DNA from 2 places in the Streptomyces sp. NPDC001568 genome. Region 1 is predicted to be linked to the other one. Evidence: predicted binding sites of a transcription regulator. Region 1 holds the regulator's gene; the other holds the start of a gene.
The links. The regulator HspR, encoded in region 1, represses chaperone genes until heat shock. The targets are predictions, from matches to a motif close to TTGAGNNNNNNNNNCTCAA.
Positions count from the first base shown of each region.

Region 1 (7,671 bases):
TGACCTGCCACAATCCGGTCATACCCGGGCGTACCAGGAGTCGCTCCGGTCGGTCCGTATCGGATTGCGGACGCGGTCCGACCAGTGACATCTCGCCCCGCACCACGTTGAGCAGCTGCGGCAGTCCGTCCAGCGCGCACCGCCGGACCGCCGCGCCGATCGGCCCGGCGCCCTCGGCGCGCAGCCGCCAGGTGTGGAACGGTCGGCCGCCGAGGCCGACGGCCGGAGTGCGTACGAGGACGCCCGCGCGGCCGGCCGCGTACAGCAGGGCGGCGGTCAGCAGGAGCGGGACGGCGGTCAGGGTCAGCAGTGCCGTCGCGCCTGCGAGGTCGAGCACCCGCTTGGCGGGCGGCCCGGCGGGCAGGGTCCACCGGGCCGGGAGCGTGAGCTGCAGAGGCATGCCAGCACGGTGCCGGACGGTCCGCGCGCGCCCGGCGCGCCGCGCGGCGGCGGTCCCCCGCACGGCCCTGAGTCCGCTGGGTTGCGCGTAAGGAAGGCCTAAAGGTTGAGCCCCCTCGGCTCAGCTCTGTTGACGGGCGGACGAAGGTGGGGCATTCTTGAGCCTGTTCCACTCAAGTCAGCTGGAGGAATCAAAATGGCACGTGCGGTCGGCATCGACCTGGGCACCACTAACTCCGTCGTCAGCGTTCTCGAAGGCGGCGAGCCCACCGTCATCACCAACGCCGAGGGCGCCAGGACCACGCCGTCCGTCGTCGCCTTCGCCAAGAACGGCGAGGTCCTCGTCGGCGAGGTGGCCAAGCGCCAGGCGGTCACGAACGTGGACCGGACCATCCGCTCCGTCAAGCGCCACATGGGCACTGACTGGAAGATCAACCTGGATGGCAAGGACTTCAACCCGCAGCAGATGAGCGCCTTCATCCTGCAGAAGCTGAAGCGCGACGCCGAGGCCTACCTGGGTGAGAAGGTCACGGACGCGGTCATCACCGTCCCGGCCTACTTCAACGACTCCGAGCGTCAGGCGACGAAGGAGGCCGGTGAGATCGCGGGTCTGAACGTCCTGCGCATCGTCAACGAGCCGACCGCCGCCGCCTTGGCCTACGGCCTCGACAAGGACGACCAGACCATTCTCGTCTTCGACCTCGGTGGCGGCACCTTCGACGTGTCGCTCCTGGAGATCGGTGACGGCGTCGTCGAGGTGAAGGCCACCAACGGTGACAACCACCTCGGTGGTGACGACTGGGACCAGCGCGTCGTCGACTACCTGGTGAAGCAGTTCGCCAACGGTCACGGCGTCGACCTGTCCAAGGACAAGATGGCGCTCCAGCGTCTGCGCGAGGCCGCCGAGAAGGCGAAGATCGAGCTGTCCTCCTCCACGGAGACCTCGATCAACCTGCCCTACATCACGGCTTCCGCCGAGGGCCCGCTGCACCTGGACGAGAAGCTCACGCGCGCCCAGTTCCAGCAGCTCACCGCGGACCTCCTGGACCGCTGCAAGAACCCGTTCCACAACGTCATCAAGGACGCCGGCATCCAGCTGTCCGAGATCGACCACGTGGTCCTGGTCGGCGGCTCCACCCGCATGCCGGCCGTCGCCGAGCTCGTCAAGGAGCTCACCGGCGGTCAGGACGCGAACAAGGGCGTCAACCCGGACGAGGTCGTCGCCCTCGGCGCGACCCTCCAGGCCGGTGTCCTCAAGGGTGAGGTCAAGGACGTCCTGCTCCTCGACGTGACCCCGCTGTCCCTCGGTATCGAAACCAAGGGCGGCATCATGACCAAGCTCATCGAGCGCAACACCACGATCCCGACCAAGCGGTCCGAGATCTTCACGACGGCCGAGGACAACCAGCCGTCGGTGCAGATCCAGGTCTACCAGGGCGAGCGCGAGATCGCGGCGTACAACAAGAAGCTCGGCATGTTCGAGCTGACCGGCCTGCCGCCGGCGCCCCGTGGCATCCCGCAGATCGAGGTCTCCTTCGACATCGACGCGAACGGCATCATGCACGTCACGGCCAAGGACCTCGGCACGGGCAAGGAGCAGAAGATGACCGTCACCGGCGGCTCCTCGCTCGCCAAGGACGAGGTCGACCGCATGCGCCAGGAGGCGGAGCAGTACGCGGACGAGGACTCCCGTCGCAAGGAGGCGGCCGAGTCCCGCAACCAGGGCGAGCAGCTCGTCTACCAGACGGAGAAGTTCCTCGCGGACAACGCGGAGAAGGTCCCGGCCGACGTCAAGACCGAGGTCGAGACGGCCGTCACCGAGCTGAAGGACAAGCTCAAGGGTGAGGACGCCGCCGAGATCCGCACGGCGACCGAGAAGCTCGGCGCCGTCAGCCAGAAGCTCGGCCAGGCCATCTACGCCGACGCCCAGGCCTCCCAGGCCGCCGGTGGCGCCGCCGCAGGTGACGCCGGCCAGGCCAAGGCCGACGACGACGTCGTCGACGCCGAGATCGTCGACGACGAGAAGCCGAAGGGTGGCGCTGCCTGATGCCGGAGGAGACCCCGGGATTCGACGAGAAGCCCGAAGTCCCCGCCGACGGCACGCCCGACGACGCCGCCGAGTCGAAGGCCGCAGCTTCCTCCGAGGAGGAGGCCGCGGCCCCGGCCGGGGAATCCGCAGCGGCTGACGTGGCCCTGCTGGCGCAGCTGGACCAGGCCCGTACGGCGCTCTCCGAGCGCACCGCGGACCTCCAGCGGCTCCAGGCCGAGTACCAGAACTACCGCCGTCGCGTGGAGCGGGACCGGATCGCCGTCAAGGAGATCGCGGTCGCGTCCCTCCTGACGGAGCTCCTCCCGACCCTGGACGACATCGGCCGGGCACGGGAGCATGGCGAACTGGTCGGCGGCTTCAAGTCGGTGTCCGAATCGCTGGAGAGTGCCGCCGCCAAGATGGGGCTGCAGCAGTTCGGCAAGGAGGGCGAGCCCTTCGACCCGACGATCCACGAGGCCCTGATGCACTCGTACGCGCCGGATGTCACCGAGGACACCTGCGTGGCGATCCTGCAGCCGGGCTACCGGATCGGCGAGCGGACGATCCGCCCCGCGCGGGTCGCGGTGGCCGAGCCCCAGCCGGGCGCGGCAGCGGGCAAGTCCGAGTCCGCAGACGGCGACACGCCGTCCGACAAGGACACGGATGCCCCCGACAAGGGCTGACGTCCACCATGTAGGGAACCGAGAGGAGGGCCACCGGGGATGAGCACGAAGGACTTCGTCGAGAAGGACTACTACAAGGTCCTCGGTGTCCCGAAGGACGCGACCGAGGCCGAGATCAAGAAGGCGTACCGGAAGCTCGCACGCGAGTTCCACCCGGACGCCAACAAGGGCGACGCCTCGGCCGAGGAGCGCTTCAAGGAGATTTCCGAGGCGAACGACATCCTCGGCGACGCCAAGAAGCGCAAGGAGTACGACGAGGCCCGCGCGCTGTTCGGGAACGGTGGCTTCCGCCCCGGTCCCGGCGGCGCCGGCGGCTCGTTCAACTTCGACCTCGGTGACCTCTTCGGAGGTCAGCAGCCACAGGGCGGTCCGGGCGGCGGCTTCGGCGGCGGCCTGGGCGACGTCTTCGGCGGCCTGTTCAACCGCGGCACCGGCCCGGGTCCGGGCACCCGTACCCAGCCGCGCCGCGGCCAGGACATCGAGTCCGAGGTCACGCTCTCCTTCACGGAGGCCGTGGACGGCGCGACCGTTCCGCTGCGGATGTCCTCGCAGTCGCCCTGCAAGGCGTGTTCCGGAACCGGCGACAAGAACGGCACCCCCCGGGTGTGCCCGACGTGCGTTGGCACCGGCCAGGTCTCGCGGGGCAGCGGCGGCGGGTTCTCGCTGACCGACCCCTGCGCGGACTGCAAGGGCCGCGGCCTCATCGCGGAGACCCCCTGCGACGTCTGCAAGGGCAGCGGGCGCGCCCGCAGTTCGCGGACCATGCAGGTCCGGATCCCGGCGGGCGTCTTCGACGGCCAGCGGATCCGGCTGCGCGGCAAGGGCGCCCCGGGCGAGCGCGGCGGTCCGGCGGGCGACCTCTACGTGGTGGTCCACGTCGACGGGCACCCGGTGTTCGGCCGCAAGGACGACAACCTCACGGTGACCGTCCCGGTGACCTTCGCGGAGGCCGCCCTCGGTGCCGAGATCAAGGTGCCGACCCTGAACGGTCCGGCGGTCACCCTGAAACTCCCCCCGGGCACGCCCGGCGGTCGTACGATGCGGGCTCGCGGCAAGGGCGCGGTCCGCAAGGACGGCACCCGTGGCGACCTCCTCGTCACGGTGGAGGTCACGGTCCCGACGGAGCTGTCCGACAAGGCCCGCGAGGCCCTGGAGATGTATCGCGACGCGACGGATCCCGAGGACCCGCGCGCCGCGCTGTTCGAGTCGGTGAAGGGAGCATGAGATGGACGGCCGCCGCAGGATCCATTACCAGCTGACCGACGACACCCCGGTCTACGTGATCTCGGTGGCCGCCCAGCTCTCGGGCCTGCATCCGCAGACCCTCCGCCAGTACGACCGTCTCGGCCTGGTCTCCCCGGACCGTACGGCCGGCCGCGGCCGGCGCTACTCGGCCCGGGACATCGAGCTCCTGCGCACCGTGCAGGCGCTGTCCCAGGACGAGGGCATCAATCTCGCCGGGATCAAGCGGATCATCGAACTGGAGAACCAGGTGGCCGCGCTCCAGCAGCGCGTCGCCGAACTGTCCTCGGCCGTGGACGGGGCGGCCGCCGCCCTCCAGGCCCGCGAGGCCCAGGTGCACGCCTCGTACCGGCGCGACCTGGTCCCGTACCAGGCTCCGCAGCCGGGCAGTGCCCTGGTCGTCTGGCGGCCCGGCCCCAAGCGCCCCCTGGACTGACCACCGGGCGCCGCCCGGCCCGCAGTGCGCGGAGGGCCCCTCCCGGAACGCTCCGGGAGGGGCCTTCCGCGCACTGCGGGGCATATGCCGGGCCCGTCGGCCCCTCTCGGGCCGGGAGCCCCTCCCCGGGCCGCTCAGGGCTCCGGCAGCGGCGGCGGTCCCGCCGAGTCGCGCAGGATGCCCGACCGGGCGATGAGGAAGCCCAGCTGGGCGCGGCTGCCGCTGCCCAGGGCGGTGGCCAACTTGGCGATGTGCGCGCGGCAGGTCCGTACGTTCATCCCCAGGCGCCGGGCGATGGCCTCGTCCACGTGCCCCTCGACCAGCAGCTGGGCGATGGAGCGCTGCACGCCCGAGATGCCGTCGGGCCGGTGGGTGTATGTAACTTCCTGGCTGAGCGGCACGGCGCGCCGCCACAACTGCTCGAAGACCTTGATGAGGTAGTCGACCAACCCGGGGTGGCGCAGCTCCAGTGCGACCCGACGGTCGTCGCTGACGGGGATGAACGCCACGGTGCGGTCGAACACGATCAGCCGCTCGATGAGTTCCTCGAGGGTGCGGATCTCGACCTTGCCCGTGGAGATGCGGTCCACGTAGGCGAGCGTGCCCTGGCTGTGCCGGGCGGTGTGCTGGTAGAGGGTCCGGATGCTGACGCCGCGGTCGATGAGCGGGGCGTCCCGTTCCAGGGCCTCGGTGAGGGCGTAGGACGGCCGGGCACCGCCGGGCTGGACCGTCAGCATCTCCGTGTGGCACTCGGCCGTCGCCAGGTCGAGGGCGGCGTTGATCTGGTCGAAGCCCTCCAGCACGGTGATGGCGTGCGTGTTGGCGGGGTTCTGCGCACTGATGGTGAGGAACGGCTCGAATGCATCGGTGAGGTCGATCGCGCTGCGCCGACGGTCCTGGATCTCCCGTTCGAGAGGATGCAGGCGCTGGGCGAGGGCGACCGCCGGGGGAACCGCGCGGAGCTGGTTCGCGTCATCCGGGTCGGGGCGCAGCAGAGCGAATTCGAGCAGGCAGGGGATGTTTTCCACCTCGCTACGAGGTACCCGGCCGGTGCTCAGAGCCGCCGCGTAAAGTCGAGCCCCCTCGTCGCACATGGATGTGACGGGGTGGGGATGTGTCGGGTTTGTGTCGTTTATGGGCAAATCTCCACCCCCCAGGGTCCTGAACATGCAAGAACATGATGCATCGTCCCTGTGGCCGTAACGTGCCTGAATGAGCCATGGTCTGACGTGCGGGGGAGAGGATTCCATCAAGTGAGGACGAAGCCGACCATGTACAAGAGAATGCTTCGCTCGGCGCTTGCCGTTGTTTTCTCCGCTGTTGCGGTATTTGGGGCAGTCAGCGCCGTCAATGGCGATGCGGGGAACGCACTGGCCAGTGACAGCGGCTGGAATATCGTGCCGAAGGGTAAGTCGGACAGCGGTTGGAACGTCGCGCCGGCCGACAGCGGCTGGAACGCCGCTCCCGCAGGTGAACCCGACAGCGGCTGGAACGACACACCCGCCGGCGAACCCGACAGCGGCTGGAACACCCGGCCCGCCGGAGAGCCGGACAGCGGCTGGAACATCGCGCCCGTGAAGGCGCTCTGATGACCCCCGACGACCGCGACTTCCGCCGCGAGATGGCCTCCGCCTACCGGTCCGGATGGCAGTTCATCGATCTCGCCACCGCCATTCCCCACTCCGGCGATTCGTTGATGGTCACCCTGTTCGGCCAGCCGATCGTCGTCGTGCGCGAGGAGGACGAGGACGTCCGTGCCTACCGCTGCCTGCGCCGCCCCCGGGGCGCACCGCAGCCCGTTCGCTGCGAAGTTCGGTACGGCATGGTCTTCGTCAATCTCGATCAGCGCGACCACCAGCTCTTCGAACCCGACATCACCGCCGCCACCCCCCGCAGTGCCTGACGCGATCCCCCCGTCGTTGCAGATCGCCCAGGCGCTTCCCCCACACAACGGCGCCATCGTGGACCTGACCACGATGGCGCCGTTGTGATGTCCGCGTCCAGTGGTTGAACCGGACAATCAGTTCGCCCCGTGGAAGTTCGTCCTCGTGGCCCGGGCCCGGCCCTTCGTGATGCCGGGCCCGCCCGGGGCCCGGCTCAGGCACGGCCCATGGCCCGGTCGAGGGTGATCTCCATGACGACCCGGTCGGGGTTGGGTGAGGGCGTCCTCCCGTAGCGCTCCGCGTAGCGCGCCACGGCGTCGGCCACCGACGCCTCGTCGGCGCGGATCACCGCCCGGCCCTCCAGGGTGGCCCAGCGCCGCCCCTCCATCTGGCACACCGCCACCCTCGCGGCCCCGTCGGGCGACGCCAGGATGTTGCGCACCTTCTTGCTGTGCCGGTTGCTGATCACCCGGGCCAGCCCCGCCGCCGGGTCGTACGTCACGCCCACCGGCACCACGTGCGGCGTCCCGTCGGGGCGGGGGGTGGTCAGGGTGCAGACGTGCCGCTCCCGCCAGAAGGCGAGGTACTCGGACGTCGGGTTGAGTACGTCATGGGACATGGGCCGAGAGTACGTGCGAAGCGTGCCGCGCTCAGCCTTGAGTGGAATAGACTCAACTTTGCAGACGCTGAATCTGTCAGAGTCACGTACCGGGTCACGCCCCGGACCACGCACCGTCATTCCCGTCGGAGAGGAGAAGCCGCACGTGGACGCAGAGCTGACCAACAAGAGCCGTGCCGCCCTGAACGCAGCCACCAGCAGGGCCGTCAAGGACGGCCACGCCGACCTGACCCCCGCCCACCTGCTGCTGGCGCTGCTCGCCGGCGAGGACAACGAGAACGTCACCGACCTGCTCGCCGCGACCGAGGCCGACCAGGCCGCGGTCCGCGCGGGTGCGGACCGCCTGCTCGCCGCCCTGCCCAGCGTCACGGGCTCCACGG
Region 1 covers NZ_JBIAVF010000003.1:76,116-83,786, reverse strand. The annotation lists gene ACFY0I_RS06170 (sugar transferase) at 1-400, opposite strand, end outside; gene dnaK (molecular chaperone DnaK) at 596-2,446, shown strand; gene grpE (nucleotide exchange factor GrpE) at 2,446-3,111, shown strand; gene dnaJ (molecular chaperone DnaJ) at 3,151-4,335, shown strand; gene ACFY0I_RS06150 (heat shock protein transcriptional repressor HspR) at 4,337-4,789, shown strand; gene ACFY0I_RS06145 (helix-turn-helix transcriptional regulator) at 4,924-5,958, opposite strand; gene ACFY0I_RS06140 (hypothetical protein) at 6,061-6,378, shown strand; gene ACFY0I_RS06135 ((2Fe-2S)-binding protein) at 6,378-6,692, shown strand; gene ACFY0I_RS06130 (pyridoxamine 5'-phosphate oxidase family protein) at 6,887-7,291, opposite strand; gene clpB (ATP-dependent chaperone ClpB) at 7,437-7,671, shown strand, end outside.

Region 2 (7,671 bases), on a different contig from region 1:
GGTCGCCGTGCCGCTCGCGCTGCTCCCGCCGGGGCTGCTGATGGCCGTTTCGCTCGTCCACCCCTGGTACGTCGACCGGTACGTCCTCTACTCCCTGACCGGCCTCGCCCTGCTCGCCGGGGCGCGGCTCGCGCGGGCGCGGGGGGTGTGGCCGTGGCTGCTGGTGGCCGCGCTGGCCGTGCCGTTCGGGATGTGGTCGGCGTGGCTGCGGACCCCGGACAGCCGCAAGGACGACGTCCTCGCGGTGGCCGCCGCCGTCCGCGAGCGGGCCCGGCCCGGGGACGCCGTCCTGTTCATGCCGTCCCGGCGGCGGGAGTGGCTGCTGTCCTCGCCCGACGCGTACGCGGGCCTGCGCGACGTCGCCCTGGAGCGCACTCCGGCCGACTCGCGCAGCCTCCAGGGCACCGAGCGCACGCCGGACGCCATCCGCTCCGCGCTGGTCGCCTCCCCCCGGGTGATCGCCCTCCTGGACCCGGCCGGCCAGCCCCTGGACCCCTACCCCCACGAAGCCGCCAAGCGCGAAGCCCTGGCGTCCTCCTTCACCCTGTGCTCGATGACCCCGGTACGGGGGGCGCGCGTCGCGGTGTACGCCCGACCGGGCGGCTGCGGCTGACGCCGGGGCGGGCACCGCGGCGGGGGAGGGGCGGGGCGCGGCGGGGTTCGGGCGGCGGCAGGGGTTCGGGCGCCGCCGGAGTCCGGGGCGGCGCCGGGGTCCGGCGGCGCAGGCGGCGGAAAACTCCGCGACCGGGCGGGCGTTCGGCGCGAGGATGACCCGACCACGCCGCGCGGCGGGCCCCGTCCCGTCGCCGAGCCCCGCCGATCCTCCGGAGTTGCCCATGCCGCCGTCAGTGGAACCCAGGCCCACCCCTGCCGCCGCCCGGACCGGGGTCGGCGCGTTGCCGGGCCCCCTCGTCGGGGCGCGGTGGGTCGCGGAGCGGCTCGGTGGACCCGGGTTGGTGCTCTTCGACGCCTCCGTCGGGGCCCACCGGGGAGCGGAGCGTCGGATTCCGGGAGCGCGGCCCTTCGACCTCGACGGCGCCCTGTCCGACCACACCGCCGCCGCCCCGCACACGATGCCCGGACCCGAGGACTTCACCGGGGCGATGCGCGGCCTCGGCGTCGACGACACCGACACCGTGGTCGTCTACGACGGCGCCGGGATCTACTCCAGCGCCCGCGCCTGGTGGATGCTGTGCGCGATGGGCTTCGACCGGGTCGCCGTCCTGGACGGCGGCCTGCCCGCCTGGACGGCCGCCGCACTGCCCGTCGAGGAGTCCGCGCCGGCGTACGCGGGTCCGTCCGGCTCCTTCACCGCCCGGCCGCGCCCCGGGCTGGTGGTGGACGCCGACACCGTCGCGAAGGCCCTGACCGACCCGGCCGCGACCGTGTTCGACGCCCGGACCCGGGGCCGGTTCGCCGGAACCGCCCCCGAGCCGCGCGAGGGCCTGCGCGGAGGCCACATGCCGGGTGCGGTGAACCTCCCCTTCGGGGAACTCCAACGCCCCGACGGGCTGATGCTCCCCGCGGCCGAACTCCGGGCCGCCTTCGCACCGCTGACCGGGGCCGGGCAGCGGCTCCACTTCAGCTGCGGATCCGGGGTCACGGCGTGCGTCCTCGCCCTCGGCGCCTCGCTGGCCGGGTACCGGGACCTGGCGGTGTACGACGGCTCGTGGAGCGAATGGGGCGACCCCTCCGGCGGCCGACCGGTGGCGACCGGCACCCCGGCGGGCGACTGACCGCGGGGCTCCGCCTCCCCCGGGGGATAACCCCACCCCCGGCCCGGGTACCGGCACCAGCGTGGTCGGCGGGGCGGGTCGACAGACTTGCCGCATGGCATCCGACACCGCATCAGCCCTGCTCGCCCGCAAGACGGTCGGCGCCACGGCGGTCGCCGTGCTGCTCCTCCTCGCGGGGTGCTCCGTCGACGGCATCGGGGTGAAGACGCACCCGAAAACCGTCGACGCCGACGCCACCGTCACCGAGGCGGTCACGGCCGTCGAGGTCAGCGACGGGCGGCGCGGCTCCGTCGAGGTGACGGCAGGCGCCGGCCCCGGGGTCGTCGTCCGCCGGACCGTGCACTACCGCGGGGACACCGCGCCGACGCCCGGCAGGCGGGTGACGGACGGGGTCCTCACCTTCACCACCGGCTGCGCGGACACCTGCTGGGTCGACTACCGCCTGGAGGTCCCCGCCACCGCGAAGGTCAAGGTCGGCACCAGCAGCGGCCGCATCACGGTGACGGGCGTCGCGGCGGCCGAGCTGACCTCCGAGTCCGGGGACGTGCGGGCCGACGGGATCGCGGGCCCGCTGAAGGTCCGTACGTCCTCCGGCTCGATCACCGGCGCCGCCCTGTCCGGGACGGAGGCCGACGTCCGCTCCGAATCGGGCGACGCCCGCCTCGGCTTCAGCGTGGTCCCGGTCTCGGTGAGCGCCGTCACCACCTCCGGCGACGTCACGCTCCGCGTCCCGCGGGCCCCGTACCAACTCGCCGGGTCCAGCACCTCCGGCGACCGCGACATCACCCTGCCGCACGCCCCCGGCGCCCCGTCCCGCCTGCGCCTCGAATCCACCTCGGGCGACGTGGAAGCCGCCGCCCTGACCTGAGGCACCCGGCCCGCCTCCCCCCGACCCCGGACTTTCCCCGCCGCCCGCCTCCACGGGCCCCGGAAGCCCGTTCGCCCCCGGCGAACGCACCTTGGGGAACATTGGGGGGCTCACGTGCATTGAGTCGGCATAGCTCAAGTTCACTGCCGGAGGGAAGATCATGGCTTCGACGTCCGTACCGCTCACCCTGCCCGTGCTGCCGCTGGACGACGAGGTCGTGCTGCCCGGGATGGTCGTTCCGCTGGACCTGTCCGACGCCGAGGTGCGCGCCGCCGTGGAGGCCGCGCAGGCCGCCGCCGGGACCGGGAGCGCCAAGCCCCGGGTACTGCTGGTGCCGCGCGTCGACGGGACGTACGCGGGCACCGGCGTGCTCGGCACCGTCGAGCAGGTCGGCCGACTCTCCGACGGGGACCCGGGCGCCCTGATCCGCGGCCGGGGTCGCGTCCGCATCGGCGCCGGGACCACCGGCCCGGGCGCCGCCCTGTGGGTGGAGGGCGAGACCGTCGACGAGCAGGAGCCCGAGCCGCTGCCCGGCGCCGTCGCCGAGCTGGTCACCGAGTACAAGGCGCTCGCCACCAGCTGGCTGAAGAAGCGCGGGGCCTGGCAGGTCGTCGACCGGGTGCAGCAGATCGAGGGCGTCTCCGCGCTCGCCGACAACGCCGGCTACTCGCCGTTCCTGACCGTGGCCCAGAAGGTGGAGCTGCTGGAGACCGCCGACCCCGTCGCCCGGCTCCGCCTCGCCGTCCGGTGGCTCAGCGACCACCTCGCCGAACAGGACGTCGCCGAGTCCATCGCCAAGGACGTGCAGGACGGGGTCGACAAGCAGCAGCGCGAGTTCCTGCTGCGCCGCCAGCTGGACGCCGTCCGCAAGGAGCTGCGCGAGCTCAACGGGGAGGAGGCCGGTGAGGAGTCGGACGACTACCGGGCCCGCGTCGAGGCCGCCGACCTGCCCGAGAAGGTCCGCGAAGCCGCGCTCAAGGAGGTCGAGAAGCTCGAACGGTCCAGCGACCAGAGCCCGGAGGGCTCCTGGATCCGGACCTGGCTCGACACCGTCCTCGAACTGCCCTGGAACGAGCGCACCGAGGACGCCTACGACATCCGCGGCGCCCGCGCGGTCCTCGACGCCGAGCACGCCGGGCTGAGCGACGTGAAGGACCGCATCACCGAGTACCTCGCCGTGCGCAAGCGTCGCGGCGAGCGCGGCATGGGCGTCATCGGCGGTCGCCGCGGCGGGGCCGTACTGGCCCTCGTCGGCCCGCCCGGCGTCGGAAAGACCTCGCTCGGCGAGAGCGTCGCGCACGCCATGGGCCGCGAGTTCGTCCGCGTCGCCCTCGGCGGCGTACGGGACGAGGCCGAGATCCGCGGCCACCGCCGGACCTACGTCGGCGCGCTGCCCGGCCGGATCGTCCGTGCCATCAAGGAGGCCGGGTCCATGAACCCCGTCGTCCTCCTCGACGAGATCGACAAGGTCGGCTCCGACTTCCGCGGCGACCCGGCCGCGGCCCTCCTCGAAGTCCTCGACCCGGCCCAGAACCACACCTTCCGCGACCACTACCTGGAAGTGGAACTGGACCTGAGCGACGTGGTCTTCCTGGCCACCGCCAACGTCCTGGAGGCCATCCCGGAGGCGCTGGCCGACCGGATGGAACTCGTCCGCCTCGACGGGTACACCGAGGACGAGAAGGTCGTCATCGCACGCGACCACCTGCTGCCCCGACAGCTGGAGCGGGCCGGCCTCGCCGCCGACGAGGTCGTCCTGGAGGACGCGGCGCTGCGCAGGCTCGCGGGCGAGTACACCCGCGAGGCCGGCGTGCGCACCCTGGAGCGGTCCCTCGCCCGGCTGCTGCGCAAGGTGGCGTCCCAGAACGAACTGGGGGAGCGGGACCTGCCGCTCACCCTGGGACCCGACGACCTGCGGGCGCTCATCGGACGGCCGCACCACGTACCCGAGTCCGCGCAGGACCCGGCGGAGCGGCGCACCGCCGTGCCCGGCGTGGCCACCGGCCTGGCCGTGACCGGGGCCGGCGGGGACGTGCTGTTCGTGGAGGCCTCGCTCGCCGACCCCGAGACCGGGGCCGCCGGGCTCACCCTGACCGGCCAGCTCGGCGACGTCATGAAGGAATCGGCGCAGATCGCCCTCAGCTTCCTGCGCTCGCACGGCGCCGAACTGGAGCTGCCCGTCGCCGACCTGAAGGACCGGGGCGTCCACATCCACTTCCCGGCGGGCGCGGTCCCCAAGGACGGCCCCAGCGCCGGCATCACCATGACGACGGCCCTCGCCTCGCTGCTCTCCGGCCGGCAGGTCCGCACCGACGTGGCGATGACCGGCGAGGTCTCCCTGACCGGACGGGTCCTGCCCATCGGCGGGGTCAAGCAGAAGCTGCTGGCCGCGCACCGCGCCGGACTGACCACCGTGATCATCCCGAAGCGCAACGAGGCCGACCTGGACGACGTCCCGGCCGAGGTACTGGAGGGGCTGGAGGTGCACCCGGTGACGGACGTACGCCAGGTCCTGGAACTGGCCCTCGCTCCCGCGGAGGTCTCCTTCACCAAGGCCGCCTGACCACCCGCCCGGCCGACTGACCTCGGGACCGCCCGGGGGGACCGACCGGCCGCCCGAACGAGGGCCCGGGAACCGCTTCGGCGGGGCCCCGGGCCCTCGCCGCGTCCACTGCGAAATACTGGGGCCCCGCACAGCGGGGTCTCGAACAAAGATGTCACCGGTGCCGTGCCGGCGCCGAAGAGCTCAGCCACAGAAATGCCACACACCACCAAGGGGAGCGGACGTGCACGGTAGTGAAGACCAGGAGTTCCTCGCCCTGGAGCGGGAGCTGTCCGTCTTCCTCCGGCGCGCCCGGGCCTCCTCCGGGGAAATGGCCCGCGCCCTGCACCCGGAGCTGGAGCCCGCCGCCTACGGACTCCTCGTCCGGCTGGAGGCGGCGGGACGGCAGCGGGCCACCGAACTCGCCGCCTACTTCGGGGTCGGCAAGGCCACCATGAGCCGCCAACTGCGCGCCCTGGAGGTACTGGGCCTGGTCGCCCGCGAGCCGGACCCCGCCGACGGCCGCGCCTTCCTCGTCGGACTCACCGAGGAGGGCCGGGAGCGCTTCCTGCGGGTCCGCGGCGCCCGCCGCGAGCAGTACATGCGCAAGCTGGCGGACTGGGACCGGGGCGAGGTCGCGGAGCTGGCCAGACTCCTGCGCCAGCTGAACTCCGGCGAGGAGTGAGCGCGCCCCGGTCCGGCGAGGAGTGAGCGTCCACCCGCCTCCGGCGAAGGCCGAACCCCGCACCCGCCTCCGGTGAGCGAGGGCCCGTACCCCGCACCCCGCTACAGCTCCGCGTAGAGCGCCGAGGCGTCGTCGTGCCGCTTGTACCGCGCCGACGGGCGCAGCGGATCGGACTCGATCGCCCGTACCCGCCCGATCAGCCCCTCGGCACCCTCCTTGCGCAGCACGTCCAGGCAGGCCGCCCAGTCGCCCTCCCCGAACGTGTCCGTCCAGCGGCTCGCCCCGTCCGTGAGCGCGGCCACGGCCACGACCTCCTCGCGCGGGGTGCGCCCGGTGACGGCCCGGTCGGCGGCCGCCGGGTCCGTGGCCGCCGTCCAGAAACCGCCTTCGGCATTGCGCAGGGCGTCCGTCGCCGCGACCGACGCCAGGACCTCGCGCGGGATCCGGTCCAGCCGGTCGTCGAGCACCGCCGAGACCCGGCCGTCCGCCCCGCGGAGCAGGAGCACCGAGTCCGACAGCACGAGGTGCTCCACGCAGGACCCGTCCCAGCGGACCATCACGACCGTCGCCTGGGGGGTCCGTGCGTGAGAAAGGTCACAGGTGCCCCGGTGGGCGTCGGCGGTGTCGCCGATGGCCCGCGCCAGGATCCGGTCCAGGGGCATGTCCCGCCGCGATCCGGACAGTTCGGTCAATCGGCCGCCGAGTCGCGCCGCGAACCACGGCACGCCGTGCACGCACCCGTCCTCGCCGCGCGGCGGGGTGACCCCGTCCAGCACCACCAGGACGCCGCCGCCCGAAGCGGGCGCCGAGGCCGACAGCCAGTCCTCATTGGGGTGTTCCGGGTCGCCGGGGGCCGTGGCGAGGTCGATGCGCATGGGGACATTCTGCCCGCCGGGGCCCCGGCGAGGGCCCCTGCACCCCAGGAGGTCCATACCAATTCGGCGGAGGGGGCGGCCCTGCCCGCAGGACCGCCCGTCGGTGGGCCCGCGCGATGTGGGCGGGCATACTGCCAAAGCCCGGCTCGATCTTTCAACCACCCGTCCACGGGCGGCCCCTGACACGGGGTGCCCGAGTTGGTCGGCCACTCCTCCGTGATGTTCACTCCTTCGAGTGGCCGGGTGGGCGATGTGCGGCTCTCTTCGCATCACACTGCAAAGGTCTGAGGCGGTACGAGGGGGCAGGGGGCGTTTACTTGTTGACCGGCCGTTACCTCGGCCACACGAGTAGACGAGCACGAGCACACGTACAGGATTGCGAGCACCGGTGCAGAAGAAGCGGTCTCGGAAGAACGGCACCGCCAGCGCCGACGGACCCGCCAAGGCAGGACGGCGCGTACGCGTCCGCCGCAGGCTGGTCATCGGTGTGGCAGTCGCCGGACTCACCGTCCTCGCGGCCGGCGCACCCGCCGTCGTCTCCGCAACGAGGGAACTGAACGACTCACAGCGCCTGGTCACCCTCGCGGAACAGACCCGGCACACCCTCACCCTCACCCACCTCCTGGGCGACGAGCGCGACGCCGTCGTCGAGTACGTGGCCAAGGGCCGGCCCGGCGCCGCCAAGGGCCCCGTCGACGAACGCACCGCCCGCACCGACCGGCAACTCGCCGAGGTCCGGGCCGAAGCCGACGAGGAACTCGCGCGCGCCCTCGGCAAGGTCCAGGCCGTCCGCGCCGAGGCCGTCGACGGCAAGGGCACCGCCCTCGCCGCCCACCAGGCCTACGCCGGCGTCCTCGCCGAACTCTTCGCCCCCGGCGACCGGCTCGTCGAACTCACCCCGCCGCGCGCCGAGGCCGCACTGGCCACCACGCGCCCCCTGGTCCCCCTCGGCCGCGCCGTGGAAC
Region 2 covers NZ_JBIAVF010000001.1:625,104-632,774, forward strand. The annotation lists gene ACFY0I_RS02940 (hypothetical protein) at 1-613, shown strand, start outside; gene ACFY0I_RS02945 (sulfurtransferase) at 837-1,736, shown strand; gene ACFY0I_RS02950 (DUF4097 family beta strand repeat-containing protein) at 1,831-2,604, shown strand; gene lon (endopeptidase La) at 2,765-5,167, shown strand; gene ACFY0I_RS02960 (MarR family winged helix-turn-helix transcriptional regulator) at 5,391-5,831, shown strand; gene ACFY0I_RS02965 (protein phosphatase 2C domain-containing protein) at 5,933-6,706, opposite strand; gene ACFY0I_RS02970 (nitrate- and nitrite sensing domain-containing protein) at 7,095-7,671, shown strand, end outside.
Region 2: the regulator HspR is predicted to act here: its motif matches at 2,724-2,742, upstream of lon (endopeptidase La).